3 regions of the Streptomyces lydicamycinicus genome follow, and region 1 is predicted to be linked to each of the others. Evidence: riboswitches for the same ligand, from Rfam matches in the RefSeq annotation. Region 1 holds a riboswitch; each other region holds the start of a gene.
The links. Region 1 has a riboswitch for glycine ahead of cycA (D-serine/D-alanine/glycine transporter). Riboswitches for the same ligand answer to the same signal wherever they lie in the genome.

Region 1 (4,473 bases):
GTGTGCTGCGGTGAGAGTGGTAAGCACTCCGAAGGCGAGCGCCGTTCCCATCTGCCGGGAACGGCGCTTGCGATCGGTGCCGGTCTGAGGGTCCGGTGGCGCGTCAGTCCTGCTGTGCACCGTCGAGTTCGGACCGGAAGGCGGCCTCACGGGCCACATGGCGGGGGCGACGGCGGAGACCCGCCCACGCGATGCCGAGGATGGCGAACCACACCGGGGTCACCAGCAAGGCCCGCAGCGTGTCGGGCTCCTGGGTCAGTGCCCAGATGAGGAACGCGAAGAACGCGAGCACGACGTAGCACATAACGATGCCGCCGGGCATCTTGAACTTCGACGCCTCGTGCAGGTGCGGACGGCGCTTGCGGTACACGAGGTAGCTGATCAGGATGATCGACCAGACGAAGATGAACAGCACGGCGGACACGGTCGTCACCAAGGTGAAGGCCTCGATGATCGAGTTGTCCATGGCGACCATGACGACTCCGGCGAGCAGGAACACCCCTGAGAGGAGCAGGGCGTTGGCCGGTACCTTCCTGGAGGTGAGTCTGCCGAAGCGCGCCGGGGCGTCGCCCTCCCGGGCCAGCCCGTACACCATCCGTGAGGTGGAGTAGATGCCCGAGTTCGCGGATGATGCGGCCGAGGTCAGCACCACGAAGTTGATCACCGAGGCGGCGAAACCCAGACCGGCAAGAGTGAACATCACGACGAACGGGCTGCGGTCCGCACTGATCTCGCGCCAGGGCGTGACCGAAATGATCACGATCAGCGCGACGACATAGAACAGCATCACGCGCACCGGGATCGAGTTGATCGCCTTGGGCAGGTTCCGTTCCGGGTTCTCCGCCTCGGCCGCGGTGGTGCCGACCAGTTCGATGCCGACGAAGGCGAAGGTCGCGATCTGGAATCCCGCGACGAACCCCATGGGGCCGGTGGGGAAGAACCCTCCGTCGTTCCAGAGGTTGGAGAAGCTTGCCGCGGCACCCCCGGGCGCCTGGAAGTGACCGAACACCATGACCAGCCCGACGACGATCAGCGCCACGATCGCGACGATCTTGATCAGCGCGAACCAGAACTCGGTCTCGCCGAACGCCTTCACGGTGGGCAGGTTCAAGGCGATCAAGAGGATGACGGCGGCCAACGCCGGTATCCACAACGGTAGGTCGTGCCACCAGTAGGACACGTACCCGGAGATGGCGATGACGTCGGCGATGCCGGTGACTATCCAGCAGAACCAGTAGGTCCAGCCGGTGAAGAAGCCGGCCCACGGCCCCAGCAGGTCGGCCGCGAAGTCGGCGAAGGACTTGTAGCGCAGGTTGGAGAGCAGCAGCTCCCCCATCGCCCGCATCACGAAGAAGAGCATCACGCCGATGATCATGTAGACGAAGATCACCGAGGGCCCGGCCAGCGAGATCGTCTTGCCGGAGCCCATGAACAGGCCGGTTCCGATCGCACCGCCGATCGCGATGAGCTGGATGTGCCGGTTGGACAGTTGGCGGGAGAGGTGTTGCTCGCCCTCGGGCGGGGGTGTCGATCCGGCCGCCGGTTGGTCCGGCACGGTGGTCGAGCCGGTGTCACTGCGTTCAGGCATGGGCAAACCTCGCGGATCTCAAGTCCCGTGCGGGCACGGGACAGGCGGTATCTCGGAGAATGACCACGCGCCCCCAGGGGGCGAGCGGCAGGGTGGGACTGCGCGCGGGCGTGCGGTAGCCGACCCGAGCGGTGTCAGTATGCTGAACGGGCCCACATAGAAGATCGAAGATCAGCCCGGGAGCCGGCAGGGGCGGCGGTCAGGGAAGAGGCGGCGGGAGAGCCATCAGGGGACTCCTCGATTGTCGAGCACGGGCAGGAGTCCGTGCGGCCGAGTGAGCCTCCCCCTCTGTCATGAGCCTGAGAGCTTCGCCGCGCTCAGCGCGCGGCTTGCACCGTCGGCGAGGCGCGTCGGCGCCTGCTTTCCAGAGTTGCCTGCCCGAGCGGTAGGGGTGCCTGAGAGTTTCCGGGGAGGATTTGCTCCTTCGGCGACTGGGTCTGGCTGATCCAGTGCTCTCCCGCTCCGGGGTGAACGGCAATGTGCGGTGAGATTAGGTCGACATGAGCGGCCGGTCAAGGGACCGACCGAACGCTGGACATTACTTTCGAGTAGTGCGGCACTCACCCGTGCGGGACGGCATTTGTGCAGCTCACGGCGCGCATCCCGGGCCGAGCCGTTACCGGCACGTAGACCGAGCGGACTCTTGACGGCTGTGTTCCGGTGCCCGTACGTTGCGTCCGGCAAGATCCGACAGCATCTACACCGCTGCCGATTCTGCGCGGGAGAGCCCACGTCATGTGACGACGCGGCGCCGAAGGAGCCAATCCTCCCCGGAAACTCCCCGGCCTTACCGTCGGGCCCCACAACTCCACATCGCGCTGTTCGAACCGAAGCGGGAGAGCCCTCGTCCACCCTTGGCGAGGCGCCGAAGGAGCAACTCTCCCCAGAATCTCTCAGGCCCAACTACCGCTTCGGCTAGGCGACTCTGGAAAGACAGGACGTCAATGTCCTGCGCCCACGGTGCAAACCGCCGGACCCGGCGGTGAAGCTCTCAGGTTCCGATGACAGAGCGGGGAGGCCACCCATCCACGGTGCCGCGTTTGCGGTGCCCCCACAGGGAGCCTCCCACCATGACCTTCCCCGAGTCCTCCGCGTCGGGTGAGTTCGCCACCCGCCACATCGGCGTCAGCGACGCCGACCGCGCCAAGATGCTGGCCGAAGTCGGCTACCCGACGCTGACCGCCCTCATCGACGCCGCCGTCCCGAGCGGCATCCGAAGCACTTCCGACCTGAACCTGCCTGCCGCCGCCACCGAGGCCGAGGCCCGCGCCGAGCTACAGGAGCTCGCGAGCAGGAACACCGTGGCCGTCCCGATGAGCGGACTCGGCTATCACGCGACGACCACGCCGGCGGTGATCCGGCGCAATGTGCTGGAAGACCCGTCGTGGTACACCGCCTACACGCCCTACCAGCCGGAGATCAGCCAGGGCCGGCTCGAAGCGCTGATCAACTTCCAGACCGTGGTCGGAGACCTCACCGGACTGCCGACCGCCAACGCGTCGCTGCTCGACGAGGCCACGGCGGTCGCCGAGGCCGTCACGGTCATGCGTCGTGTCGCCGGCAAGGGTGGTCGCTCCCGCGTCCTGGTCGACCGCGACACCCTGCCGCAAACCCTCGACGTCCTGCGCACGCGTGCCGCCGCGGTCGGCATCGAGATCGTCGAGATCGACGTGGCCGAACCGCTGCCGGAGGACGACTTCTTCGGGGTGGTGCTTTCCTACCCCGGCTGCTCGGGAGCCGTCCGCGACCTGCGCGAGGTGACCGCCGCGGCACGAGCGCGCGGCGCGCAAGTCACCGTGACCGCCGACCTGTTGGCGCTCACGCTGCTCGTGCCACCCGGTGAGTACGGCGCCGATATCGTCGTGGGATCGTCCCAGCGGTTCGGTGTCCCCCTGTTCTACGGCGGGCCGCACGCCGGCTACATCGCGGTCCGTGAAGGGCTCGAACGCCACCTGCCCGGCCGGCTCGTGGGCGTGTCCGTGGACAACTCCAGCCGGCCGGCGTACCGCCTCGCACTACAGACCCGCGAGCAGCACATCCGACGTGACAAGGCGACCTCCAACATCTGCACGGCGCAGGTCCTGCTCGCCGTGGTCGCGTCGGTGTACGCCGTCTACCACGGCCCCGATGGTCTGACCGAGATCGCCCGACGGACGCACCGGCACGCCACGCTCATCGCCGCTGGTCTGCGGAACAGCGGGATCACGGTGGTGCACCGCGAGTTCTTCGACACCCTGCTGGTGCGGGTCCCCGGCCGTGCCGAGGAGGTCGTCGCGGCCGCGCATGACAAGGGGCTGCTCCTGCGGCTGGTGGACGGTGACCACGTCGGCATCTCCTGCTCCGAGGTCACCTCGCGGGACCACGTCCGTCTCGTGCTCGACGCCTTCGGCTGCGTGGGGGACGACCTGGACGGGCCGACTGCGGGCGCTGCGGCGGCGCTTCCGCCGGACCTGCGTCGCACTTCCCCCTTCCTCACCCACCCGGTCTTCCACCGGCACCGGTCGGAGACCGCGATGCTGCGTTATCTGCGCAGGCTCTCCGACCGTGACTTCGCGCTGGACCGCGGGATGATCCCGCTCGGGTCCTGCACGATGAAGCTCAACGCGACCACGGAGATGGAGCCGGTCAGCTGCCCCGGCTTCGCCGACCTGCACCCCTTCGCGCCCCTCACGGACGCTGCCGGGTACCTGGCCCTGGTCGAGCAGCTGGAGACGTGGCTGGCGGAGGTCACCGGGTACGCCAAGGTCTCCATCCAGCCGAACGCCGGATCGCAGGGCGAGTTCGCCGGCCTGCTGGCCATCCGCCGTTACCACCAGAGCAACGGCCAGGCCGGACGCGACGTGTGCCTGATCCCGGCAAGCGCGCACGGCACCAACGCGGCCTCG
Region 2 (4,473 bases), on a different contig from region 1:
GACCGCGGAGTTGATCTTCTTGGCGAGCTCCTGGGTGGAGAGGATCACACCGCCGCGGGGGCCGCCGAGGGTCTTGTGGGTGGTGGTGGTGACCACGTGGGCGTGCGGCACGGGGGAGGGGTGCAGGCCCGCCGCCACCAGACCGGCGAAGTGCGCCATGTCGACCATCAGGTAGGCGCCGACCTCGTCCGCGATCCGGCGGAAGGCGGCGAAGTCGAGCTGGCGGGGGTAGGCGGACCAGCCGGCGACGATCAGCTTGGGGCGGTGCTCCTTGGCGAGGCGCTCGACCTCCTCCATGTCGACCAGGTTGGTCTTCTCGTCGACGTGGTAGGGCACCACGTTGTAGAGCTTGCCGCTGAAGTTGATCTTCATGCCGTGGGTCAGGTGCCCGCCGTGGGCGAGGTTCAGACCCAGGATGGTGTCGCCCGGCTTGATCAGCGCGAACATGGCCGCGGCGTTGGCCTGGGCGCCGGAGTGCGGCTGGACGTTGGCGGCCTCGGCACCGAAGAGCGCCTTGATGCGGTCGATGGCGATCTGCTCGACCACGTCGACGTGCTCACAGCCGCCGTAGTAGCGGCGGCCGGGGTAGCCCTCGGCGTACTTGTTGGTGAGGACGGAGCCCTGGGCCTCCATGACGGCGACCGGAGCGAAGTTCTCCGACGCGATCATTTCGAGGGTGGACTGCTGGCGGTGGAGCTCGGCGTCGACGGCGGCGGCGACGTCGGGGTCGAGCTCATGGAGGGAGCTGTTGAGAAGCGACATGAGTTTTCCTGGGGAGTCAGGGGCGCGAGGGGCCTCTCCGGACGGGTCCGGGGGAGCTTCCGCGCGGGCGGTGGCGGTCGGGGCTCCCGTCCGGGCGGGCCCGGGAGCGGGGGAGAGCCGGGGCTCAGCTCTGGATGAAGGCGGCGTACTCGTCGGCCGAGAGCAGGTCGCCCGGCTCGCCGCTGATCTTCACCTTGAACAGCCAACCACCCTCGAACGGGGCGGAGTTCACCAGCGAGGGGTCGTTGACGACATCCTCGTTGATCTCGGCGATCTCACCGTCGACGGGCGAGTAGAGGTCGCTGACCGACTTGGTCGACTCCAGCTCACCGCAGGTCTCGCCCGCCGCGACCGTGGAGCCGACCTCAGGGAGCTGTACGTAGACGACGTCGCCGAGCGCGTTGGCCGCGTGCTCGGTGATGCCGACCGTCGAGACGCCGTCCTCGGCGCCCGACAGCCACTCGTGCTCCTTGCTGTAGCGCAGCTGCTGGGGGTTGCTCATGGCTCGATTCTCCTGTACGCGAGGGTGTGATCGTGAAGGGGGGCACCTCCGGACGAAGTCCGGGGGCACGTCTTGCGCAGTGAGACGCGCGGGCGCGCGCCGCCGCCTGCCGTGGATGAACGGTTACTTCTGCCGCTTGTAGAACGGCAGCGCAGTGACCTCGTACGGCTCATGGCTTCCACGAATGTCCACGCAGACACCCTCCGTGCCCGCCGTGGCGTAGGCCGCGTCGACATAGGCGATGGCGATCGGCTTGCCGAGCGTGGGGGACGGGGCCCCGGAGGTGACCTCGCCGATGACCGTGCCGTCGGCCGTGACGACCGGGTATCCGGCCCGCGGCACCCGGCGGCCCTGGGCGATCAGCCCGACCAGCTTGCGCGGCGGCCGGGTCTCGGCGCGCTCGGCGGCCTCGGCCAGGGCGTCGCGGCCCACGAAGTCCCCGCCGTTGGTGGTCTTCTCGAATTTCACGACCCGGCCCAGGCCCGCGTCGAACGGCGTCGTCGCGGTGGTCAGCTCATGCCCGTAGAGCGGCATGCCCGCCTCCAGGCGCAGGGTGTCCCGGCAGGACAGCCCGCAGGGCACCAGACCGGCGTCCTTGCCCGCCTCGGTCAGCGCCTCCCAGAGGGCGACCGCGTCGGCCGGCCGGACGAACAGCTCGAAGCCGTCCTCACCGGTGTAGCCGGTACGGGCGATCAGCGCCTGCACCCCGGCGACCGTGCCGGGCAGCCCCGCGTAGTACTTCAGACCGTCCAGATCGGCGTCCGTCAGCTTCTTGAGGATGCCGGGGGACTCCGGGCCCTGCACCGCGAGCAGTGCGTAGGCGTCCCGGTCGTCGCGGATCGCGGCGTCGAAGCCGCCCGCCCGAGCGGTCAGCGCGTCCAGCACCACCTGGGCGTTGGAGGCGTTGGCGACGACCATGTACTCCTGGTCGGCGAGGCGGTAGACGATCAGGTCGTCGAGGATGCCGCCCTTTTCCTCACAGATCATGGTGTAGCGGGCGCGGCCCGTCTTGACGCCGCCGATGTTGCCGACCAGCGCGTAGTCGAGCAGGTCGGCGGCCTGCGGCCCGGTGACGGTGATCTCACCCATGTGGGAGAGGTCGAAGAGTCCGGCGCGGGTACGGACGGCGACATGCTCGTCCCGCTCGCTGCTGTAGCGCAGCGGCATGTCCCAGCCGGCGAAGTCGGTCATGGTCGCGCCGAGCGCGCGATGGGTGGCATCCAGCGCGGTACGGCGGGGGGCATCAGTCATGGTTCTGGGCTCCCAGGCAGGGGTGACAAGACGTTCTCCCCATCTGTCATCGGAACCTGAGAGGTTCACCGGTATCCCGCGAAAGGACCCGGTTTGCACCTTGGGTGGAGCCGCCCCGTCAGCCGGGCGGCGGCTCGCTTTTCAGATCTGCCTCGCCCGTGCGGTATAGGGGCCTGAGAGATTCAAGGGAGGACTTGCTCCTTCGGCGCCCCGCCGTGGCGGCCGGGGACTCTCCCGCGCGGGTTCAAGCGGCCGGTATGCAGTTGGCGGTGCACGGGTGAGCTGTGATGTGCACGTGGCGGCCACATCATTGCACGGGAACGCCGGATAAAGGAGCCCCCGCCGCCGCCCCGCCCACGACGTGGGCAGATCGGACAATCGCCTTGATGGGCATTACCTTTTCTTGACACTCTGCGGGTAGGGGACGGACTCGAACCGGACCAGAACGGGCGGGGAGGGCGATCACGGTGCACAGCGAAGCGGCATTCGGGGCGACTTCAGGGGTCGTGCCCCCGGACGCCGTGCCGACGGCGCCGTCCGCCGCCATGTCGCGGCCCGGCCGTGCGCGGCGGGCCGTCATCCGGCCCGGACGCCGCACCGCGGTCGTGGACCTGCGGGGCGAGCGGCGCCCGCCCGGCGCCACCGAGCTGCGGTTCCCGGCCGGCGACCTGGTGGTGGTCTCCGGGCTGCCGGGCAGCGGCAAGAGCACCCTGATGCACCGGGTCGTGCCGTCGCTGGACGGGCACGGCGCCGTCGTGCACCGCATCGATTCCCAGGACGTCCGCGAGCGCTGGGAGCACGGCAGGCTGCGCCGGCTGCCGTACGGGCTCTACCGCCCGCTGGTCCGGGCCGCCCACTATCTGACCCTGGGCCGTGCGCTGCGCTCCGGCGCCAGTGTGGTGGTGCACGACTGCGGGACGCTGGCGTGGGTGCGCCGCTGGATCGCGCGCGCGGCGCGGCGCGGCGGCCGCGGGGCGCATCTGGTGCTGCTCGATGTGGCGCCCGAGGTGGCGCTTTCCGGCCAGGAGTCACGGGGTCGCGGGGTGTCGGGGTACGCCTTCGCCCGGCACCGCGGGGCGGTGGGCCGGCTGGTCGGCGCCGCGGAATCGGCCCGGCTGCCGAAGGGCTTCTGCTCTGCCGTCCTCCTCGACCGGCGGGCGGCGAGCGCCCTGGAGACCGTCACCTTCCACTGAGTCGCCGGACGCGCCCCCGCACACCACACCGCGCGCCTTCTCGTCTAGGGTCTTTGGCCAGATGGCGCGGTTTGGAACGGGTGGGACGAATGACATTTCCGGAGCAGGGGATACCGCAGCTGGCATGGCCGGCGAACGAGCTCGAAGAGGTGCTGTCCGCGTCCGTCGGACACCCGGGCGCCGGTGGCCGGATCGTCGAGGTCCTGGGCCGTAGCCGGCTGTGGGTGCCGCTGCCCGAAGGCGGCGGCCCGGAGAGCGCGGGTCCCGGCGCCCGCGGCCTCGATCTGCCCACCGTCGAGCTCGACGGTGCGCACTACGTCCCGGTCTACAGCTCCGAGCAGGAATTCCTGCGGGTGATCGGCTCGCATATGTCCTTCACCGTCGCCCCGGCCCGGGAGTTCGCCCGCGGCCTGCCGCCGCAGATCGGCATCGCGGTCAACCCCGACGGCACGGTCGGCGTCCCGCTGCCGCCGCCCGCGGTGGCCGAACTGTGCCGGGACCGGGGGCTGGGGCAGCCGGAGTTCGAGGGGCTGCCGAGCGGCGGCCGGGTACGGCTCTTCGAGCCGGACTGGCAGGACGAGCCGGTGGACTTCCTGGCCTCGGCCGGGCTGGAGTTCTCGGGCGCCGGAATTGTCCTGACTGCCCGGCGTGCCCTGGCAAGCGTCGAGGGCGACACGCCCGCGCTGTTCGTCGGTGTTCAGGTCGCGGCGGATGCCACCGCGCTGCACGACGGCACGGCCCGCGAGGCGGTACTGTCAGCCCTCG
Region 3 (4,473 bases), on a different contig from region 1:
CAGGGCGGCCAGGGCGTTTTCGGGATCGCCGTGGGCGTGGTGTGGCGGGATGTGGAAGGCGCGCTGTCACAGCTCCACGGGGAGCGGGTGGACACCGGCGAGACGCTGGTCGGGAAGAACCCGCACGACGAGCTGGCGCGGCGGCGCAACCGGGCGGGCTGAGGCCCCGGCGGAGCGCGCGGCCCGGTATCGGGCCGATTGTCAGTGGCATGGGGCAGCATCGGAGATGTGAGACCTGCCCCGACGATCCTGCATCTGGACATGGATGCGTTCTTCGCGGCCGCCGAGCAGGCGGCCAAGCCCAGCCTGCGCGGTAAGCCCGTGGTGGTCGGCGGGGTCGGCGTGCGGGGCGTGGTCTCCACGGCCTCGTACGAAGCCCGGGTCTTCGGGGTCCGTTCCGCGATGCCGACGGCCCAGGCGCGTCGGCTGTGTCCCAACGCCGCCTATCTCAGTCCTCGCTTCACGCTCTACCGCCAAGTGAGTGACGTGGTGATGGAGCTGCTGCATGCGCTGTCGCCGCTGGTGGAGCCGCTGAGCCTGGATGAGGCGTTCGTCGACCTGGAGGCGGGTGGCGTCCCGGCCGAGACGGCGGCCGTGCGTGCCGTGGGGGAGCGGCTGCGGCGGGACATCCGGTCGGCGACGGGGCTGACCGGCTCGGTGGGGCTGGCCGGGGCCAAGATGCTGGCGAAGATCGCGTCCGAGGCGGCCAAGCCGAACGGGCTGGTGGTGATCGAGCCGGGCACCGAACGGGAGCTGCTGGGCCCGATGACGGTGCGGACGCTGCCCGGGGTGGGCCCCGCGACGGCCGAGACGCTGCGCCGGGCCGGGATCCACACCGTCGCGGAGACCGCGGAGGCCGGTGAGGCCGAGCTGGTGCGGCTGCTGGGCAGGGCACACGGTGCGGGGCTGTATGCGATGGCGCTGGGGCAGGACGACCGGCCGGTGGTGGCGGAGCGGGACGCGAAATCCATCTCTGTCGAGGACACCTTCGAAGTCGATCTGACCGACCGGATGCGGGTGCGGAACGAGGTGCTGCGGCTGGCGGACCGGTGCGTACAACGGCTGCGGGCCGCCGGGCGCTCCGGGCGCACGGTGGTCATCAAGGTGCGCAACTACGACTTCTCGACGCTGACCCGTTCCGAGACGCTCCGGGGGCCCACCGACGACCCGGCGGTGATACGGGAGGCCGCTGTGCGCCTGCTGGAGACGGTGGACACCACTGGCGGGGTGCGGCTGCTGGGTGTGGGGGTCAGCGGGCTGGCGGACTTCACGCAGGAGGATCTGTTCGCCCAGGCGGCGACGGAGCGGGAGGCGGCGGAAGCCGCGACCGCGGCGGCGGTGGAGCAGGCCGCCGGGGAGCGGGAGCCGCACGAGGCCGAGGAGGAGCGGCCGCGGCGCTGGTATCCGGGGCTGGACGTGGTCCACGACCAGTACGGCGCGGGCTGGGTGCAGGGGAGCGGGGTGGGAAGAGTGACCGTCCGCTTCGAAACGCCATGGTCCGCACCGGGGAGGGTGCGGACCTTTGCTGTCGAGGACCCGGCGCTGCGGCCGGGGGAGCCCCTGCCGCTGGTGGGCGGGGCGCCGGCCGACGGTCAGTCGTCCGAGCCGGCGATCTTGCCGAAGTTCTTGTCGCCGGAGCCGGGGGACACCGGATCGGTCGGGGAGGAAATATCCAGACGGTAGTGGTGATAGAGCTGAAGTTCCTGCTCAGGGGAGAGATGGCGGCCCACGCCGAAGTCCGGCGCGTCCTTGATCAGCTTGCGGTCGTAAGGGATGTGCAGGCCCTCACCGACCATTTTGCTGGGCTCCAGCGGGACGAACGCATCCCGGCTGAAGAGTCCGGTGCGTACGGCCGCCCACTCCGGTTCCCCCGTCGCATCGTCGAGGTAGACCTCGTCGATGGTCCCTATCTTCGCGCCATTACGGTCGAACGCTTTGCGGCCGATCAGGCTTCGGGGATCGATATCGGTTTGCACGGCCCCTCCAATTGGTCGCAACTGCCCTCTGACAACTACCAAACGGCACATTTCATGCCCCGGCCACTCGAAGGAGCCTTCGAGAGCCACGCTGGTAGGCTGGCGAATGGCCGCAGACCCCGTGCGGGAGAGTCCTTGTCGTTCGCGACCAGGGCGCCGAAGGAGCAAATCCTCCCCGGAATCTCTCAGGCACACGTACCGCATGGACGAGGTCACTCTGGAAAGCAGGGCGGGCCACGGAAGGCACAGCGCCGGGACCCCTCCTCACCGACGGTGAAAGCCGGACCGCCACCCGCGGGCCGGTGAAGCTCTCAGGTTGAATGACAGAGGGGGAGGCCGTCCGGGCACCCGTGCCGTGGTGCCCCTCGTAGGTCGTACCGACCAGGAGGCCCCCGCAGATGACCACCAATCGCATCTCCTTGACCGAGCTGGAACGCGGCACCCCCTTTGAGCGCCGGCACATCGGCCCCGACCACGCGGCGCAGGCGAAGATGCTCGCGCACATCGGTTTCGGGTCGCTGGACGAGCTCACCGCCACCGCCGTACCCGATGTGATCAAGAGCGCCGAGGCGCTCGGCCTGCCGCAGGCCCGTACCGAGGCCGAGGTGCTCCAGGAGCTGAAGGGCCTGGCGGACCGCAACGAGGTCCTGGCGCCCATGATCGGTCTCGGCTACTACGGCACGTTCACCCCGCCGGTGATCCTGCGCAATGTCATGGAGAACCCGGCCTGGTACACGGCGTACACGCCCTACCAGCCGGAGATCTCGCAGGGCCGCCTGGAGGCGCTGCTGAACTTCCAGACGATGGTCGCCGACCTGACCGGACTGCCCACTTCCGGCGCTTCGCTGCTGGACGAGGGCACCGCCGCCGCCGAGGCGATGGCGCTCTCCCGCCGGGTCGGCAAGGTCAAGCAGGGCGTCTTCCTGGTCGACGCCGACTGTCTGCCGCAGACCATCGCAGTGATCGAGACCCGTGCGGAGCCCACCGGCGTCGAGGTCGTGGTCGCGGATCTGTCCGACGGCATTCCGGCCGAGATCGCCGAGCGCGGAGTGTTCGGTGTGCTGCTTCAGTACCCGGGTGCCTCCGGTGCGGTGCGGGACCCCCGCGCCGTCATCGAGCAGGCGCACGAGCTGGGCGCCATCGTCACCGTCGCCGCCGATCTGCTCGCCCTGACGCTGCTCACCTCGCCCGGTGAGCTCGGCGCGGACATCGCCGTCGGCACCACCCAGCGCTTCGGCGTCCCGATGGGCTTCGGCGGACCGCACGCCGGCTTCATGGCCGTCCGTGACCAGTTCGCCCGCAGCCTTCCCGGCCGTCTGGTGGGCGTCTCCGTCGACGCCGACGGCAACAAGGCCTACCGTCTGGCGCTGCAGACCCGTGAGCAGCACATCCGCCGGGAGAAGGCCACCAGCAACATCTGCACCGCGCAGGTGCTGCTCGCCGTCATGGCCGGCATGTACGCGGTCTACCACGGCCCCGAGGGCCTGCGGACCATCGCCCGCCGCACCCACCGCTACGCCGCGATCCTCGCCGAGGGCCTGCGGGCCGGCGGGGTGGAGATCGCGCACGGCACGTACTTCGACACGCTGACCGCGCGGGTGCCCGGCCGGGCCGCCGAGGTCGCCGCCGCCGCCCGCGAGGCCGGTGTCAACCTCCGGCAGGTCGACGCGGACCTGGTCGGCATCGCCTGTGACGAGACCACCGGGCGGGCCCAGCTGGCCGGCGTCTGGGGCGCCTTCGGGGTGTCCGGCGACGTCGAGCAGCTGGACGCGGCCGCCGCCGACGCGCTGCCGCAGGGGCTGCTGCGCAACGACGACTACCTCGCCCACCCGGTCTTCCACGAGTACCGCTCCGAGACCGCGATGCTGCGCTACCTGCGCTCCCTCGCCGACAAGGACTACGCGCTGGACCGCGGCATGATCCCGCTCGGCTCCTGCACGATGAAGCTGAACGCCACCACCGAGATGGAGCCGGTCACCTGGCCCGCGTTCGGTCAGCTGCACCCGTTCGCGCCGGCCGACCAGGCCCAGGGCTACCTCACGCTGATCCAGGAGCTGGAGGAGCGGCTGGCCACGGTCACCGGCTACGACAAGGTCTCCATCCAGCCGAACGCCGGCTCGCAGGGCGAGCTGGCCGGTCTGCTGGCCGTCCGCGCCTACCACCGCGCCAACGGCGACGAGCAGCGCACGGTCTGCCTGATCCCGTCCTCGGCGCACGGCACCAACGCCGCCAGCGCCGTGATGGCCGGGATGAAGGTCGTCGTCGTCAAGACCGGTGAGGACGGCGAGGTCGACACCGACGATCTGCACGCCAAGATCGAGAAGCACCGGGACGAGCTCGCGGTCCTGATGGTGACCTACCCCTCCACCCACGGGGTCTTCGAGGAGCACATCACCCAGATCTGCGCGGCGGTGCACGAGGCCGGCGGTCAGGTCTACGTGGACGGCGCCAACCTCAATGCGCTGGTCGGGCTCGCGGAGCCGGGCAAGTTCGGCGG

Region 2: it holds a riboswitch for glycine, as region 1 does, so the genes downstream of both, gcvT (glycine cleavage system aminomethyltransferase GcvT) here and cycA (D-serine/D-alanine/glycine transporter) in region 1, are expected to answer to the same signal.
Region 3: it holds a riboswitch for glycine, as region 1 does, so the genes downstream of both, gcvP (aminomethyl-transferring glycine dehydrogenase) here and cycA (D-serine/D-alanine/glycine transporter) in region 1, are expected to answer to the same signal.

Annotation. Positions count from the first base shown of each region.
Region 1 is NZ_BBNO01000007.1:859,881-864,353, reverse strand. Features, by position in the region: gene cycA (D-serine/D-alanine/glycine transporter) at 104-1,588, opposite strand; glycine riboswitch at 1,870-1,961, opposite strand; glycine riboswitch at 1,962-2,058, opposite strand; glycine riboswitch at 2,412-2,507, shown strand; gene gcvP (aminomethyl-transferring glycine dehydrogenase) at 2,659-4,473, shown strand, end outside.
Region 2 is NZ_BBNO01000001.1:974,669-979,141, forward strand. Features, by position in the region: gene glyA (serine hydroxymethyltransferase) at 1-762, opposite strand, end outside; gene gcvH (glycine cleavage system protein GcvH) at 887-1,264, opposite strand; gene gcvT (glycine cleavage system aminomethyltransferase GcvT) at 1,388-2,515, opposite strand; glycine riboswitch at 2,549-2,666, opposite strand; glycine riboswitch at 2,667-2,762, opposite strand; gene TU31_RS04225 (AAA family ATPase) at 3,061-3,708, shown strand; gene TU31_RS04230 (enhanced serine sensitivity protein SseB) at 3,798-4,473, shown strand, end outside.
Region 3 is NZ_BBNO01000003.1:9,024-13,496, forward strand. Features, by position in the region: gene TU31_RS09305 (MerR family transcriptional regulator) at 1-162, shown strand, start outside; gene TU31_RS09310 (DNA polymerase IV) at 229-1,683, shown strand; gene TU31_RS09315 (PRC-barrel domain-containing protein) at 1,593-1,976, opposite strand; glycine riboswitch at 2,091-2,187, shown strand; gene gcvP (aminomethyl-transferring glycine dehydrogenase) at 2,375-4,473, shown strand, end outside.